2 regions of the Paenibacillus sp. FSL E2-8871 genome follow, and region 1 is predicted to be linked to the other one. Evidence: riboswitches for the same ligand, from Rfam matches in the RefSeq annotation. Region 1 holds a riboswitch; the other holds the start of a gene.
The links. A riboswitch is a leader RNA that binds a small molecule or an ion and turns the genes downstream of it on or off. The one in region 1 is predicted to bind cyclic di-GMP.
Positions count from the first base shown of each region.

Region 2: another riboswitch for cyclic di-GMP. It lies ahead of NYE25_RS25740 (glycosyl hydrolase); the one in region 1 lies ahead of NYE25_RS20195 (NPCBM/NEW2 domain-containing protein).

Region 1 covers NZ_JBBOBV010000001.1:4,454,255-4,461,899, reverse strand. The annotation lists gene NYE25_RS20215 (leucine-rich repeat domain-containing protein) at 1-337, opposite strand, end outside; gene NYE25_RS20210 (Crp/Fnr family transcriptional regulator) at 457-1,140, shown strand; gene NYE25_RS20205 (EAL domain-containing protein) at 1,190-2,179, shown strand; gene NYE25_RS20200 (hypothetical protein) at 2,289-2,861, shown strand; cyclic di-GMP riboswitch class I at 3,019-3,105, shown strand; gene NYE25_RS20195 (NPCBM/NEW2 domain-containing protein) at 3,260-7,645, shown strand, end outside.
Region 2 covers NZ_JBBOBV010000001.1:5,725,198-5,732,842, forward strand. The annotation lists gene NYE25_RS25725 (glycosyltransferase) at 59-1,159, shown strand; gene NYE25_RS25730 (UDP-glucose dehydrogenase family protein) at 1,164-2,504, shown strand; gene NYE25_RS25735 (sugar phosphate nucleotidyltransferase) at 3,215-4,588, shown strand; cyclic di-GMP riboswitch class I at 4,725-4,804, shown strand; gene NYE25_RS25740 (glycosyl hydrolase) at 4,817-6,367, shown strand; gene NYE25_RS25745 (glycosyl hydrolase) at 6,521-7,645, shown strand, end outside.

The DNA.
Region 1 (7,645 bases):
GATTACAAAGCTGCTCCGGCAGCTGTTCGAACTGATTATTGCTTAGGTATAGAAAAGAATCTAACCCCTGCAGTCCGCCAATTGTCTCCGGCAACACCTTCAGTCGATTATGGCCTAAATCCAACATTCTTAGGTGAACTAAACGACCGATATTCTCGGATAACCGCTCGACGTCATTACCTGCATAATTTAGTACCTCTAATTCATCATGAAGGAAGAGTTGATCGGGAATCTCTTTAATATGGTTGTTGTACATGCTCAGTTCTAGTAGAGGATTGCTCTCAAACACGATCTCTGGCGTTTCTGTAATTCCTTTTCCGTCAAAATTATATCTCATGGAAGGTTCTCCTTTGTTATTGGTTTTGGCATCGTTACGATAGAATATAACAGGATGATGATTTATTATCTGTATGTTGGCATACAAAACTATGGTGTGTTTTAGAAAGGAATAATGAGATGGAAGCTTCTTTTTGGACTGGCATTCGCTTTTTTCAGGGTTTACCCTCGGAGGAGATCAAGGCGGTCTCAAGATTATTCACTTATAAGGCATATTCCAAGGGGACTCTAGTGTTTACAGAATCAGATCCGGGGGAACATGCCTACATTATCTATTCGGGGATTATAAGGGTGTACGCTACCACGAAAGGGAAAGAGCATACCGTAGATCTTTTTGGAAAAGGCGATTTCTTTGGCGATCTGGAAGTGATCCATCCCTCCAATATAAGAGTGCTGTCTGCGGTGGCTATGAATGATACTGTATTATTTGTGATTAAACGTGAGCCTTTTGAGCAGATGCTTGCCGATTACCCGTTGATTAAGGAACAATTGATGCTGCTGCAAATGGACCGTTTATTTTTATCGAATCGGTTATTACATGAAATGAAATTTCATGATGCGAGAGCGCGTGCGATATTTACGCTAAGAAGACTATACCAAAGATTCGGAGTAGAGGAGCAAGGCAAACAGAGGATTGATCTTCGATTGACCCATCAGCAGTTCGCGGATATGATCGGAACGTTAAGGGAGACGGCTACCCTTGTGCTTAAAGATCTGCAAGAGCAAAAGATTATTGATATTCAACATCAGCAGATCACCGTGTTAGACCCGACGTATTTACTAGAGTATACGGATTTCGATTGAGAAGAGCAGTTCCGGGATCTTTTTCAGAGAATTGATTGTTAAAGGGGTTATGAATGTGGCATGTAATCATTGTGTAGTAAGAGAACTGAGTTTTGAAATCAAGGCTCATGGTGAGCTTAATCTAAGGATTTTACCTGAGGTTATTCATCACTTGAGTAGAAGTAATACGATACATAAGGTAGAAGAAAATGTGATTACGATTAAGGAGGCTGGGGTGCGGGATTTTCTAGATTTCTGTAATGACCATATGGAGTCGGAGCAGGTTGAATTCCGTATAGATGACCAAACATGGAGACCTCTATCCGAATTACCCACTGTACTTGATATGGAGTGGATTGATGAGGTTATAACTAAGGGTTTAGTTACTTGTCACTTCCAACCGATTGTGAACGTACGGGAAGATATTTTTGCATACGAGCTCCTATCCAGATTTAAAAAAGAAGATGGGTCCCGTATCTATCCTAATGAGATTTTTGCGGCGGCACGAAATCGTGGGCGTTTATATGCTTTAGACCGGTTATGTAGAATGACTGCTGTAAAATATGCTGCACCCTTAAATAAAAAAACCTTTATTAATTTTATCCCAACGTCGATCTACGCGCCAGAGTTCTGCTTAAGATCAACCGTTGAACTGGCCAATCAATTAGGCGTCGATCCCTCTCTTTTTGTCTTTGAAGTTGTTGAGACGGAGAAAGTGGATGATCTCGCTCATTTGAAAGCTATTTTGACATATTACAAGGATCGGGGATTTGAATACGCTTTAGATGATGTTGGCGAGGGCTTCAGCACGATCGAGATGTTGTTGGAGCTTAAACCCCATTACATGAAGCTGGATATGAAATATGTTCAGGGTGTGTCCAGCGATCTGAACAAACAGAAAATAGCTAAACAATTTTTAGAAAAAGCTTTAGAAATCCAATCCGTTCCTTTAGCAGAAGGTGTGGAGTTTAGAGGGGACTTTGAATGGCTTAAGCAGAGTGGTTATCAGTTGTTTCAGGGATATTTATTTGGAAAGCCTGATCCTATTCCCAAACAGTGATCCTAATGAGTATAACTCCGTCTAGAGGATGAGGTGAATTTCAGGTCAGAGTCTGAGTACAGCCAACCCCCGGGGTTGTATAATTAAGGTAATTGAGAAGGGGGACGGGATGGATATGAAATGGCATAAGTACATCACACGCTGGGCGGATTCTAGAGGGTTAGGTGGACGAGAAATTGATTATCAATGGCCGTCTCCATCATTTCCGGTGGTAAGTATTCGCAGCAATTTGGGTCGATACTCAGGTCAGGGGTATGGTCACGGAAGCAAGCCACAAGTGAAGACAGCTGTTGGATTAATTGCCATTGGAGATATAGCTGTTGGCCTGATTTCCATAGGTGCGATAAGCGTAGGGGTTCTATCCGTGGGTGCAATATCACTAGGAATGTGGTTAGCCCTTGGAGCGATAGCAATTAGCTGGCTTGGCTTCGCAGCTGGGGCGATTGCCATTGCAGGAGTGGCTGTAGGAGCGATCGCGATAGCCGAAAAAGCGTTGGGAGCTGTTGCCATAGGTGATACGGCATTTGGGGCGGTAGCCATAGGACGAATTGCTGGGGGAGCAGTAGCTATTGGCCAATGGGCATATGGTCTAATCGCAGTTGGCGAGCATGGCTTCGGATTAATTCCCATCACGGGCGATGTGTGGAATTGGTTCCGGCGTTTGTTTGGTGCGGGGAGTTAAGTAGACCTCCAGTCCTAAAGTGTCCTCTCTCTTCCGGGATAGTCGATAAATAATATCTATCACGATAGAAAAAGTAATTGCAATTACCTATTCGGATTTCATACCAATTAATCATGCGATCAGATGTAGCGTTATGTTACTCTTTGTAATGTATTCGAAACTTCATAGGCAAACCTATGGAAATGTAGGGACGCAAAGCTATAGGGACTAAGGTTATCATAACTATTGTCAGCCAGCTGCCAAAGAGTGTATTACGCTTTTTGTTAAAGTTTAATAAAAATTAAGTCTTAGTTTTTATGCGACTTTATACGCAATCAAGCTACTCTTTTGGGGTAGTTTTTTTTGTGCCTATTTTTAGGCACGGAAGAGATTCATATTACATCTGGGGGGTAGAAAAGATGAAAAAAATGATTGCGATCGCTACATCGGCAGCCATGTTAGCTAGTTTTTCGAGTGAGGCAGGTTATGCTTTAGCAAGTGATGTAAGCAAGGTAAGTGTAGTGAACACTGTAGTACAAAGCAAGGCTGACCTATTCAGCAATGCGTCAGTTATTCCTTTTGATCTGTACGGCAAGGCTATCCTAAGCGCTTATAATGATGTTTTTAGAATGAATCCTGCGAATATTAAATCCATTACCAATAACGGTGGCAACTACTCAGGTTCACCTATAGCTAAGGCTATGGATGGCGATATGAGTACGCATTGGGAAACGGGCAAACCGAACAGTTCAACGTTTACGAATGAGGTTGTCTTTGTTTTCAATGAGTCCACTGAATTAAATAGAATCGTATACGCTGCAAGACAATCCAGTGCAAAGGGGAAGGGGTTTGCTCAGGAATTTGATATTTATGGCTCAACTACGGATGCAGGCGATTATACGCTAGTATCCTCTGGAGAATATAAAGGCGGAGCAGGTGACGTAGTAGAGATTCAGTTTGCACCTACAGCCTTCAAGAGACTTAAATTTGTCTTCAAAAAAGCTAACCAAGATTGGGCGAGTGCAGCTGAGTTTTCTTTTTACAAAGAAGATACCGTATCCGCTAAAATGAAAAATTTATTTACAGATGATACCTTGAGTCAAGTTAGCGCAGCATTTAATACGGTGGAGAAATTAACGGCTTTAGAACAAGACGTGCAGTCACATCCACTGTACGCGCAGTTTCAAGCAGATATAGAGAATGCAAAAGTACTTCTGGAGAACCATCAAATAGAGGCAACAGCGGCTAAGGTTTCGAAGCTAAAAGGCTATGGTACAGCATACGAAAATGCCTATAGCGAAGCTTATAGAATGCCCAACTCAAACGTATCAAAAGTAACGGTGAACGGTGGGAGCTATCCAGGTACGAAACCGGAATACATGCTCGATGACCAGCCGAATACACACTGGGAAACGAACAAAAACAATGATGACAGCTTCACGAATGAAGTCGTGTTTGAATTAGCGCAAGCGAAAGTACTAGATAGATTGGCTTTTCTGGCTAGAGATAATCGTAAAGGCTTCCCAGAGGCTTTTGAAATTTATGCATCAGAAACAAGTAAGGGAGAGACCTTCCAGCTCGTATCTAGCGGAACCGCGACTAGTACGAATGACTTTCTGGAGTTTAAATTCGAACCTACAAAGTTTAAAAGATTGAAATTCAAGTTCACAAAAGCCAATATCAACAGACCCTTTGCAGCTGAATTTAGATTTTATACAGAGGATAAAGTAAGTGAAGCTGTAAATGGTATTTTCACAGATGGCACGATGAGTGCGGTTGTTCCTGCTTATAATAGCGCCAATGCAATCAATGAATTAGAAGAAGCGGCAAAAGTACATCCGCTCTATCCAATCCTGAAAGATTCTTTGGATTTAGCTATGAAGCTAGTGAATGGTGAAGTTCAAACCGAAGGCACCATCATTGAGGCGGAACAACGTGGAGATATGAAAAAGCATGCGCAGGAAAACCTGAGAATTGGTTTCGGTACGAACAACCAGCCTACAGGTCTCGTTGCAATGCCTGGAGATACGATCAACATTTATGTGGACGCAGCTTCTAGCGATAAACTACCTTCTTTAGTCTTTTCTCAACAAGAGGCGGCTTGGAATGTTTGGGCTAGAGGTGTGCAGTTGCGTCCAGGTAAGAACATTATAACCGTTCCTGAATTTGCTACGAATAGTTATTATGCACATGAAGTGACTAAGGGCGGTACAGTGTATATCGTCAATCCATATACAGCAGAGGAACAAGGTAAAGCACCTATGATCCGGTTCGAGGGGCTTACCAAGATCCCTATGATGACCAGGACTACAGATCCTGAACAATTTAAAGCCTTCTTAACCACCTATAAACAAAAATTAGATGAAGATAAGGCAGCGCATCCGAATGTTCAAGATCGCGAGCTCATCGATGTGGTGGAAATGGTCAGCGATCATGTTATTTTCACAGGAACTGCGACAGAAGCTTATAACAAGTTTATTACGCAAGAAAATGATCCGCTGGGTACCGTAACCGGCTATGATACTTGGATGAAGACGATCTTTGACTTCTATGGCTTGGATGGCAGTAGTGTGATTCATGATGCCAAGCTAATTCGTGAGAACATCCGATTGATGCAGCCTTATGGTGCGATGTATGCAGCGGGAGATCATACAGGGATACAAATTGGGACCGTAGGGACGATGTTAGGTGATTTTAACAAAGTCTATCCAGGCTGGGGATTGAATCATGAAATAGGGCATCGCTTGGCGATGGGTGAACGAGAATATGGTGAAGTAACCAATAATATGGTGTCTGTGCTGATGTCAGTCTATGCGGACTCGATGGATACTCGTATTCCTTTTGAAAGTGATATTTATAAATATGTAATCGAAGAAAATAAAGTGGTTATGAATCAGCAGGGCTTATTTGCACAGCTCGGTGCCTATTGGCAGTTAGAATTGGCGCATCCGGGTTACTGGACAGAACTGACCAAGCTGTACCGCGAGCGGAAGGTCTCTCTTACGAACGGCGACAATTCCAAGCAGCAGTATTTGGTGGAGTTCTCCTCTGAAGTGCTGGGGTTAGACTTAAGTAGCTATTTTGCCAGACATGGCTTCACTGTGAATCCTGAAACGAAAGAGAAGTTAGCTAAATACCCAGCACCGAAAAAGCTATGGTATTTAAACAATTCAGTGGTTCATTATGTGGGAACAGGGATAGCAGATAAGAATGTTGTGATAAAGGTTAATGTCACGCCTAACACTACTGCTAAATCGAACACATTAAGCTTCAGTATGGATACGGATCTTAAGAAAGATTTCTTAGGTTATGAGGTGTATAGAGACGATAAGTTAGTAGGGTTTACAGGGACTGACCAGTTCGTGGACACGAATGTAGATAACAGCATCAATTATACGTACAAGATCGTTGGTTATGATAAGAAGCTGAACCCACTGAAGCCGGTACAGGTTAAAGCCTTCAAGCCAGCGTTATCTGTTGAAGATCAAATCACGTTAAAGCTTAATCAAGCTTTTGATCCGATGAGCTATGTAAAAGCGACTAACTATCAAGGAAACGATATTACTGCTAATGTCACCCTGAAAGCAAATACCGTTAATGTAACGCAAAAAGGCGACTACGAAGTGGTATATGAAGTGAAGAACGAAGGGGTTACAGAAACCAAAACTACACTGGTTACGGTAACGAGTGACTATGCTTATCTTTCGGATCTTAATGCGAAGTCAGTCGTTGTTGGTTGGGGTGAATTAAAGAAAGACAAAGCCGTTTCTGGTGGAATCATCACCCTTATTCGACAAGGGTTAGCTGCGACCTATACCAAGGGAATCGGTGTACATGCGAACTCTGAAGTTATTTATGATATTGAGGGTAAAGGTTATGACTTCTTTGAAAGCTACATCGGGATCGATCAAGCGATGAAAGGAAAGCCATCCTCTGCAACCTTTGAAGTGTATGTAGATGGAGAGAAGAAATTCGGGAGCGATGTTTTCCGGGCAGGAACAGAGCATGAATTTGTGAAAATACCTGTGACAGGCGCGCGCGAAGTGAAGCTGGTTACCACAGATGCTACAGACGGCAATGCTTCAGATCATACGGTATGGGCGGATGCGAAGTTTACGAATACTTCAAGCAAGCCTACAATCACAGTGCCTGAAGAGACAACGTTTATTAAGCTGAACAGTGAATTTGATGTTTTGACCGATGTTACAGCCGTTGATAAGGAAGATGGTAACTTGATTGGAGCCGTTGAGGTAAGTCCGAATGGTTTTACTTCAAGCAAGACAGGCACTTACAACGTCGAACTGTCAGTTACAGACCGGGATGGGAATACAGCTGTGCAGACCAGAACAATCGTTGTGTATAGCGCTAGTAAATACTTGAGTGATACAGCTTGGCAGTCGGCAAGAACGGATTATAATGTTGTTCGTAAGGATAAGGCAAGTTCCAACAATCCGATTAAGCTACTCGTAAATGGCGTAACCAAAGAGTTCGCTAAGGGTTTAGGAACGCATGCTAACTCCGAGATCGTGTATAATCTGGCGGGTGCTAATTTCGAATATTTTGAAACATATGTAGGGGTTGACCGAAATATCCCAGAGCAAAATAATTCTAGTGTGATCTTCAAAATCTTCGCCGATAGGGTAGAAGTGTATAATAGCGGACTGATGAAATTTGGCACGGAAGCTAAATTAGCTCGGATCCCTGTGAAGGGTGTAAGTGAATTAAAGTTGGTACTAGATAATGCCGGCAACGGAAATGCTTCAGACCACGGTGATTTCGCTGATGCGAAGTTTATGATTCTAAAC
Region 2 (7,645 bases), 1.3 Mb from region 1:
ATGATATGACGCGGTAATTCTGAAGATGATGCTCCATAAAACTTTGAGGATGATTCACATGAAAATTGCGATAGCGCATGATTACTTAATCCAAATGGGCGGCGCGGAAAGAGTGGTGGAAGTCTTTCATCACATGTATCCCGAGGCTCCAATCTACACAACGGTTTTTAACGGAAGCCGCCTTACTGACAATCTCAAAGATGCGGATATCCGTGCCTCCTGGCTGCAAAAGATTCCGGGGGTAAAGACCAATTTTAAAGGGGTGCTGCCACTTTATCCAATGGCCATCCGTGATTTGGACTTTCGCGGTTTCGATATCGTCCTGAGTTCCAGCAGTGCTTTTATGAAAAGTATACAGGTTCCTAAACATACGTTTCATCTTTGTTACTGCCATACACCTATGCGCTTCGCATGGGATTACGACACCTACATGGAACGTCAGTCCAATTCCGGGCTGTTCAAAAAAATGCTTAAGGTATACATGCAGCAGCTCAAAACGTGGGACCAACGGACTTCCAAAAATGTGAATCAGTTCGTAGCCAATTCTTCAGTAGTGAAGACGAGGATTCAGAATTATTATCACCGGGATGCAGATGTCATATTTCCACCGATTAATACAGCCCGGTTTACAAGCTCTTCTACCATTGGTGACTATTATTTAATTGTCTCCCGGCTTGTTTCCTACAAGCGGATTGATCTGGCAGTAGAGGCTTTCAATCGTAATGGTCTTAAGCTTTATATCGTAGGGGATGGACCGGATCGCAAGCGTCTCGAAGGCATGGCTAAGGATAATGTATCGTTTCTGGGCCGGCTAGAAGATGAGCAAGTGACTGGAATGATGGCACAGTGTAGAGCGTTCATTTTTCCAGGAGAAGAGGACTTTGGAATTACACCGCTGGAAGCGAACGCTGCAGGAAGACCGGTAATTGCTTATCAAGCAGGTGGGGCACTGGATACTATTATTCCTTATGTAAATGGTGTGTTCTTTCAGCATCAAGAAGTGGAGGATCTGCTTAAGGCTATTTATGAGGTAGAGTCCTACGCTTGGGATATCGATCAAATTATGGAGCATGCACGTAAATTCGATGAGCAGGCGTTTATGGTTAAGTTCAAGCAGTATGTTGAGCAGGCCTACGTCAATTTTCTAAAAGGAGGATGATTGTATGAAGCTGACAGTAATCGGTACTGGGTATGTGGGTCTTGTATCTGGCGTGTGCTTTGCACTGGGCGGACATCATGTCATCTGTGTGGATAAGGACGAGGAAAAGATTAAGAAACTGAAACAGATGGAATCGCCCATCTATGAGCCGGGAATCGAGGAACTGATTGAACTGAATCTTCGTGAGGAACGGTTATCTTTTTCTGCAGATCTTCAGGATTCGGTGCGGCATTCAGATATTATCATTCTTGCTGTAGGTACGCCATCGCTGCCTAATGGTGAAGCTGACTTAACCTACATTGAGGGTGCAGCTGCTGAAATCGCTAAAGCGATGGACGGGCACAAAATTATAATGACTAAATCTACAGTTCCCGTAGGGACAAATGAGAAAATCTCCAAAATGCTCTCTAAGTTTACCCATCATTCTTTTGATATCGTGTCTGCTCCCGAGTTTTTACGTGAAGGGTCAGCGATTCGCGATACCCTCCATCCCGACAGAATTGTCATTGGTCTTGATAATCCAGAGCTGGAACCAACCATGCGCGAGCTTCATAAGGGTTTCACAGAAAATGTATTTGTAACAGATATACGCAGTGCTGAAATGATCAAATATGCTTCAAATGCATTTTTGGCCACGAAGATCTCCTTCATTAATGAGATTGCCAATATTTGTGAAAAAGTGGGAGCTGATGTAACCGAGGTAGCACAAGGAATGGGTATGGACCAAAGAATCGGGTCATCCTTCCTGCAGGCTGGTATCGGTTATGGAGGCTCCTGTTTCCCGAAAGACACTAATGCACTCATTCAAATTGCGGGCAACGTCGATTACGAATTCAAATTATTGAAATCTGTAGTCGAAGTGAACAAGGGACAACGGTTTATGATCATCTCCAAGCTGCATGAATCACTTGGCAGCCTGCGCGGTTCGACGATTGGGATATGGGGGCTTGCCTTTAAGCCTAATACCGATGATGTCCGCGAAGCTCCAGCCAGAGAGATTGTTGAGGCACTGGTGGCTGAAGGGGCAACAGTCAAACTATATGATCCAATCGCAGCTACAAATTTCAGGCAGCAATATGATCATCCGCAGCTTCGCTGGTGCAATCTGCCAGAGGAAGCGGCTGAGGGCAGCGACGCCGTATGCCTCCTGACTGATTGGAGCCTACTCAAGGAGATTGATCTGCATCAGCTGGCGAAAAGCATGCGTAATGGGGTATTGATCGATGGACGCAACGTGTATTCCAAGGAGCAAATTGAGGGTACCGGACTCGTTTATCATTCTGTCGGCCGCCCGCAGATGGGTGGATTGAGCGGTTATTCTGCTAGTGTGGCTGGAGCGGTTTAATCTATATATATTGAACTTGAGATTTTTGTGTTAAGTGTCAGTCGCAACTGCGGTGAATGTTTGGACTTCCAGCCGCTGTTGTTTCCAGATTTCTTGATTTATACCGCTTAATAGCGGATGAAATCCGGAAAAGCTTATGCTTACGAAGTGAGCTTTCCTACGGAAAGCTTTTAGGCGGACGCTATCGCTCCTCCAGTTCCAAAATTCTTCTCCGCCACTTCGTTCCCTTATCTTAAGTTTCTAAGCAATTTATATAGTTAGTGTACTCTGATTGTTTATCGCAACAGCAGTAGCAGTAGCACTTATAGTTGTCATCGTCTTTGTCTCCGTGGTGGCAACTAGTCTTGCTCTTTTAGTTGCAGTTGTTCTTGCAGTTGCTGCTGCCTCCCCCGGAGCAGAAGCGAGTCTTTAGAAAAACGTGCTTGCTTCTGGCTGGTACAGCCCGGTGCGCACGGATCAGTGTTAAAAAGTAGTTGGTTAGGTTAAGAACGGAAAGGGAATTTGGAACTGTAGAAACGGAGTGTTCGCCTTTATCCTCGGATTTCTACCGCTAGAAGCGGTTCAATAAGGAAATCTGAGGATAACAGCGATCGGAAGTCCAAAATCCCTTGAAGTGGTTCATACCTAACAAAGTTTGTAAGTGCATCCATTCCAACGACCACCAAACGGAAGACATAGGTTTTGATATCAATTCAAGGAGGGTTCATTCTATGAAAATGGTACTTCTATCAGGCGGTTCAGGTAAACGGTTATGGCCGTTGTCCAACGACTCACGTTCAAAGCAATTTCTAAAGGTACTTGAAAGCCCTCAAGGTGAACCAGAATCCATGGTACAACGTGTCTGGAGACAGCTGGAGGAAGCAGGGATGGCAGAATCATCTTATCTGGCCACCGGCCGCAGCCAAGTAGAAATGATACAAAGCCAACTGGGAAGTCATGTGCCGATTATCGTTGAACCGGAGCGTCGGGATACTTTTCCGGCTATCGCCTTAACAGCTACCTATCTTTATTCAGTGGCAGGTGTTTCTCCAGCGGAGACGGTAGCAATATTGCCTGTTGACCCTTATGTAGAAGCATCCTTTTTTGATACCATAGCTATGCTTGAGGGGACCATGCTGGAAAGTGGAGCAAATCTGGCCCTAATGGGTGTTGTTCCTGAACATGCCTCAGAGAAATACGGATATATTATTCCTACCACCGAAGAGGCGGGGGGAAATGGTTTTATGAAGGTGAGTCACTTTCAAGAGAAACCAGACCGTATACAAGCAGAACAGCTCATCGAGCAAAATGCATTGTGGAATTGTGGAGTGTTTGCCTTCCGCTTAGGGTACTTGTTAGATATTTTGCAGCGTAAAGGGTTGCCTTTAGGATATGAAGAATTGCAGAAGCAGTATAAGCTATTGTCTTCCATCAGCTTTGATTATGAAGTGGTGGAGAAAGAAGAACATATTGTGGTGCAGCCGTATGATGGATTCTGGAAGGATCTTGGAACGTGGAATACGCTGACAGAGGAAATGAGCAGCAAGCATGTAGGAAAAGGTTTTGTAACGGCGGATTCTGAGGGGACTTGCTTGATTAATGAGCTGGATATTCCGATTACGGTAATTGGTGCGAAGGATCTGATCATTGCGGCTAGCCCGGATGGGATTCTAGTTACCCATAAAGCTGAGAGCCCACGGATTAAAGAAGTGCTGAAGACCTTTGAACAAAGACCGATGTACGAGGAACGCCGCTGGGGCCATTACAAAGTTATTGATTATGTGAAATATGATGAAGGCAATGAAGTGCTGACCAAACGGATTTTTATATCCGAGGGGAATAATATCAGCTATCAATTACATCGCAAGCGTAGTGAAATTTGGACAATCGTCAGCGGCGAAGCAAGTATTGTGCTGAATGAGAAAAAACATAATGTGAAGGCTGGGGACGTGGTACGTATACCGGAAGGAACGAAGCACGCGATCCTTGCTTTGACGGATGTCGAGTTTATAGAGGTACAAACGGGTTCTGAATTAGTAGAAGAAGATAACATTCGTATTACTTTAGACTGGAATGATATAGAACTACAACAATTCATTTCATAGGTCTAACCTATCTATTTAACCAATCCAAAATTTCTTGAAACAGGTAAATTGACTCAATTATCAAAAAAAGTCATAAAAACACTAAATATATCATTAATTGTCGTCGATACTTACGGTAAGAGAGATTATTTCTCTTAAATTGAAAAGGCAAACCTATCGAAAGGTAGGGACGCAAAGCTATAGGGCCTTCGAAAGAGTGGCAGCCTGGCTACCGAAAGGGAGATTATTTTGAAAGCTTACCGTACGTATCGATTATTTGGCGCATTTCTGTCACTCGTCTTGTTTCTGACTGCACTTCCGCTTACTGTTGGAATTTCGCCGTCTGTTGTCATAGCTGCTTCAAATTCTGGAACGCCAGTTACCCCAGGAGCCTCACCTGAAGCCGTAAAGCTGCTTAACTATTTTTACTCGATCTCAGGAAAAGGTATTATTGCTGGTCAACATGACTATTTAGAAAGTCCAGATGAAATTAACAATATGCTGAAGGGAACCAGCGGACAATATGCCGCTCTTCACGGTTATGAACTGGGCGCGATCAGCGGTCAGTCAGAAGGAACGATGGCCTGGCAGCGTCAAAATGTGGTGAACAGCGCCATCAACTGGAATAAAGCGGGCGGGATCGTAGCTATGACTTTTCATGCTAACCTGCCGGGCACCTCTTATGGCTGGGATAATGTGAAAAAAACACTTAGTCAGAATGAGTTCGATAGTTACGTTACACCGGGTACCAAGCAATATAACAATCTGATCGCTGAACTTGATAAGGTGGCAGTCTCCCTAAAAAGCTTGCGCGATGCCAATGTTCCGGTGCTTTGGAGACCCTATCATGAAATGAACGGGAACTGGTTCTGGTGGGGGAAGAAAAATAACTTTTCTAAACTTTGGAATATTATGTATGACCGTTTTGTTAACGTTCATAAATTAAATAATTTGTTATGGGTATGGAGTCCGAATGCTCCCAATGTTTGGTCAGATCCTTATGCGCTAACTTATCCAGGTGCTGATAAAGTAGATATTCTGGCAGCAGATATATACGAAAATGATTACCAGCAAAAATACTATGACAGCTTGTTGAGTCTAGCCGCAGGCAAACCGATTGCGATCGGGGAGAATGGTGAAATGCCTAATCTGGAGAAGCTTCAGCAATCACAAAGTAAATGGACGTATATGATGAGCTGGGGAAAAATGCTTTACGAGAATAACAGTGCAGATACAATCAAAACATTTATGAATAGCAACTATACCCTGACCAGAGATAAATTAAATACTGGTCTGGCACCGACACCTAGCGCTGCACCAGCGCCGGCACCTCCCGAAGAAGAGGGGGAGGCAGCCATTCCTCTTGCGAAGGGGCTTGCAGGAGAATATTACAACAACATACAGCTATCGGGAACAGCAGCTCTTACTAGAACTGATGCAATTATCGATTTCAATTGGCGGCAAGGATCGCCGGATGCCGCCCTCGGGATTGATCGTTTCTCCATACGTTGGAGCGGTAAAATTAAGCCATTATATGATGAGCAATATACATTTTACACTACCTCAGATGATGGCATCCGTGTGTGGGTGAATGGGCAATCCGTGATTGATAGTTGGACTAAGCAAAGTGGTACTGAGCGTAAGGGTAGTATAACGCTGAAGGCTGGTCAGCTATACGATATCAAGGTGGAGTATTACGAAAATGAAGGCGATGCGAGAGTCCGCTTGATGTGGGAAAGTGCTAGTCAAGCTAAAGAGACAGTTCCAGCAAGTGCACTTTATCTTCCGGATGTCTCCTGATTGATGAAAATTACAGGTCGATCCTTAGTGGCTCTGCGTTATTGCAGAGCTACTAAGCTATAGTCCTCATTAGGTCAGAAGACGATTGTCCGATAACAGGTATGTTTATTTAGCACCTGTGGAGGCAGTACAGCTACCGAAAGGAGGATTTATTTGCGTAAATATTATAAGCAAAACAGATTGTTGTTTACTATATTACCGGTGTTTATTATTTTTTCCTTGCTGCCTTGGGGAGAGGTTAAGGGTCTTCCGAAGGCTATGAGTGTTTCTTCCGCTCTTCCTCCGGCTATACCAAGCAATCCATCAGCTTCTGAAGAAGCCAAGCAACTGCTGAGTAATTTGGTGAATCTACGTGGCAAAGGAATCCTGTCTGGCCAGCATGATTATCTAGAAAGTCCAGATGAACTGGTTCATAAGCTGAAGAATACATCGGGACAAAATGCCGTTCTACATGGTTATGAATTGGGGGCAATTAATAATCAACCCGAAGGGACGATCGCAGAACAGCGACAAGCTGTTATAGACAGTGCAATGGAGTGGCATCAAGAGGGTGGCATTGTAGCCATGACATTCCATCAGAGTTTGCCGGGGACTTCTCCGGAGTGGTCCAATGTAAACAGAAGTCTCAGTCAAGAGAAGTTTAATACTTATGTTACGCCTGGGACGGCTCAGTATAAGAGTCTAATCTCTGATCTAGACGAGATCGCTGGCTATTTGGGACAGCTGCGTGATGCCGGAGTTCCAGTTTTATGGCGACCTTACCATGAAATGAACGGCGGTTGGTTTTGGTGGGGGAAAAAGGACAATTTTTCAGCGCTTTGGAATATTGTCTATGATCGTTTTGTAAACACACATCAACTGAATAATCTACTGTGGGTGTGGAATCCAAATGCGCCGAATGAATGGGCAGATCCTTATGCTGCATATTATCCCGGTGCGGATAAACTCGATGTTCTGGCTGCGGATATCTACAATAACGATTATAAGCAGTCCTACTATGAAGATCTGCTCGCACTTGCTGAAGGTAAACCTATCGGAATCGGGGAGAGTGGGCAGCTGCCGAACCCGGATGTATTAACTGAGAAACAAAATAAATGGGTCTATATGATGACCTGGGGAAAATTACTGACAGAAAATAATACGCTACAGTCAATTAAAAGCTTTATGAATGACTCGTTTATAGTATCGAGAGAGGATTACGTTCTCACAACAGGAGGCCCTTCGATAGCACCGGTAATCCCGGTAACTCCAACGGGTTTGACTGGAGAATATTATAAC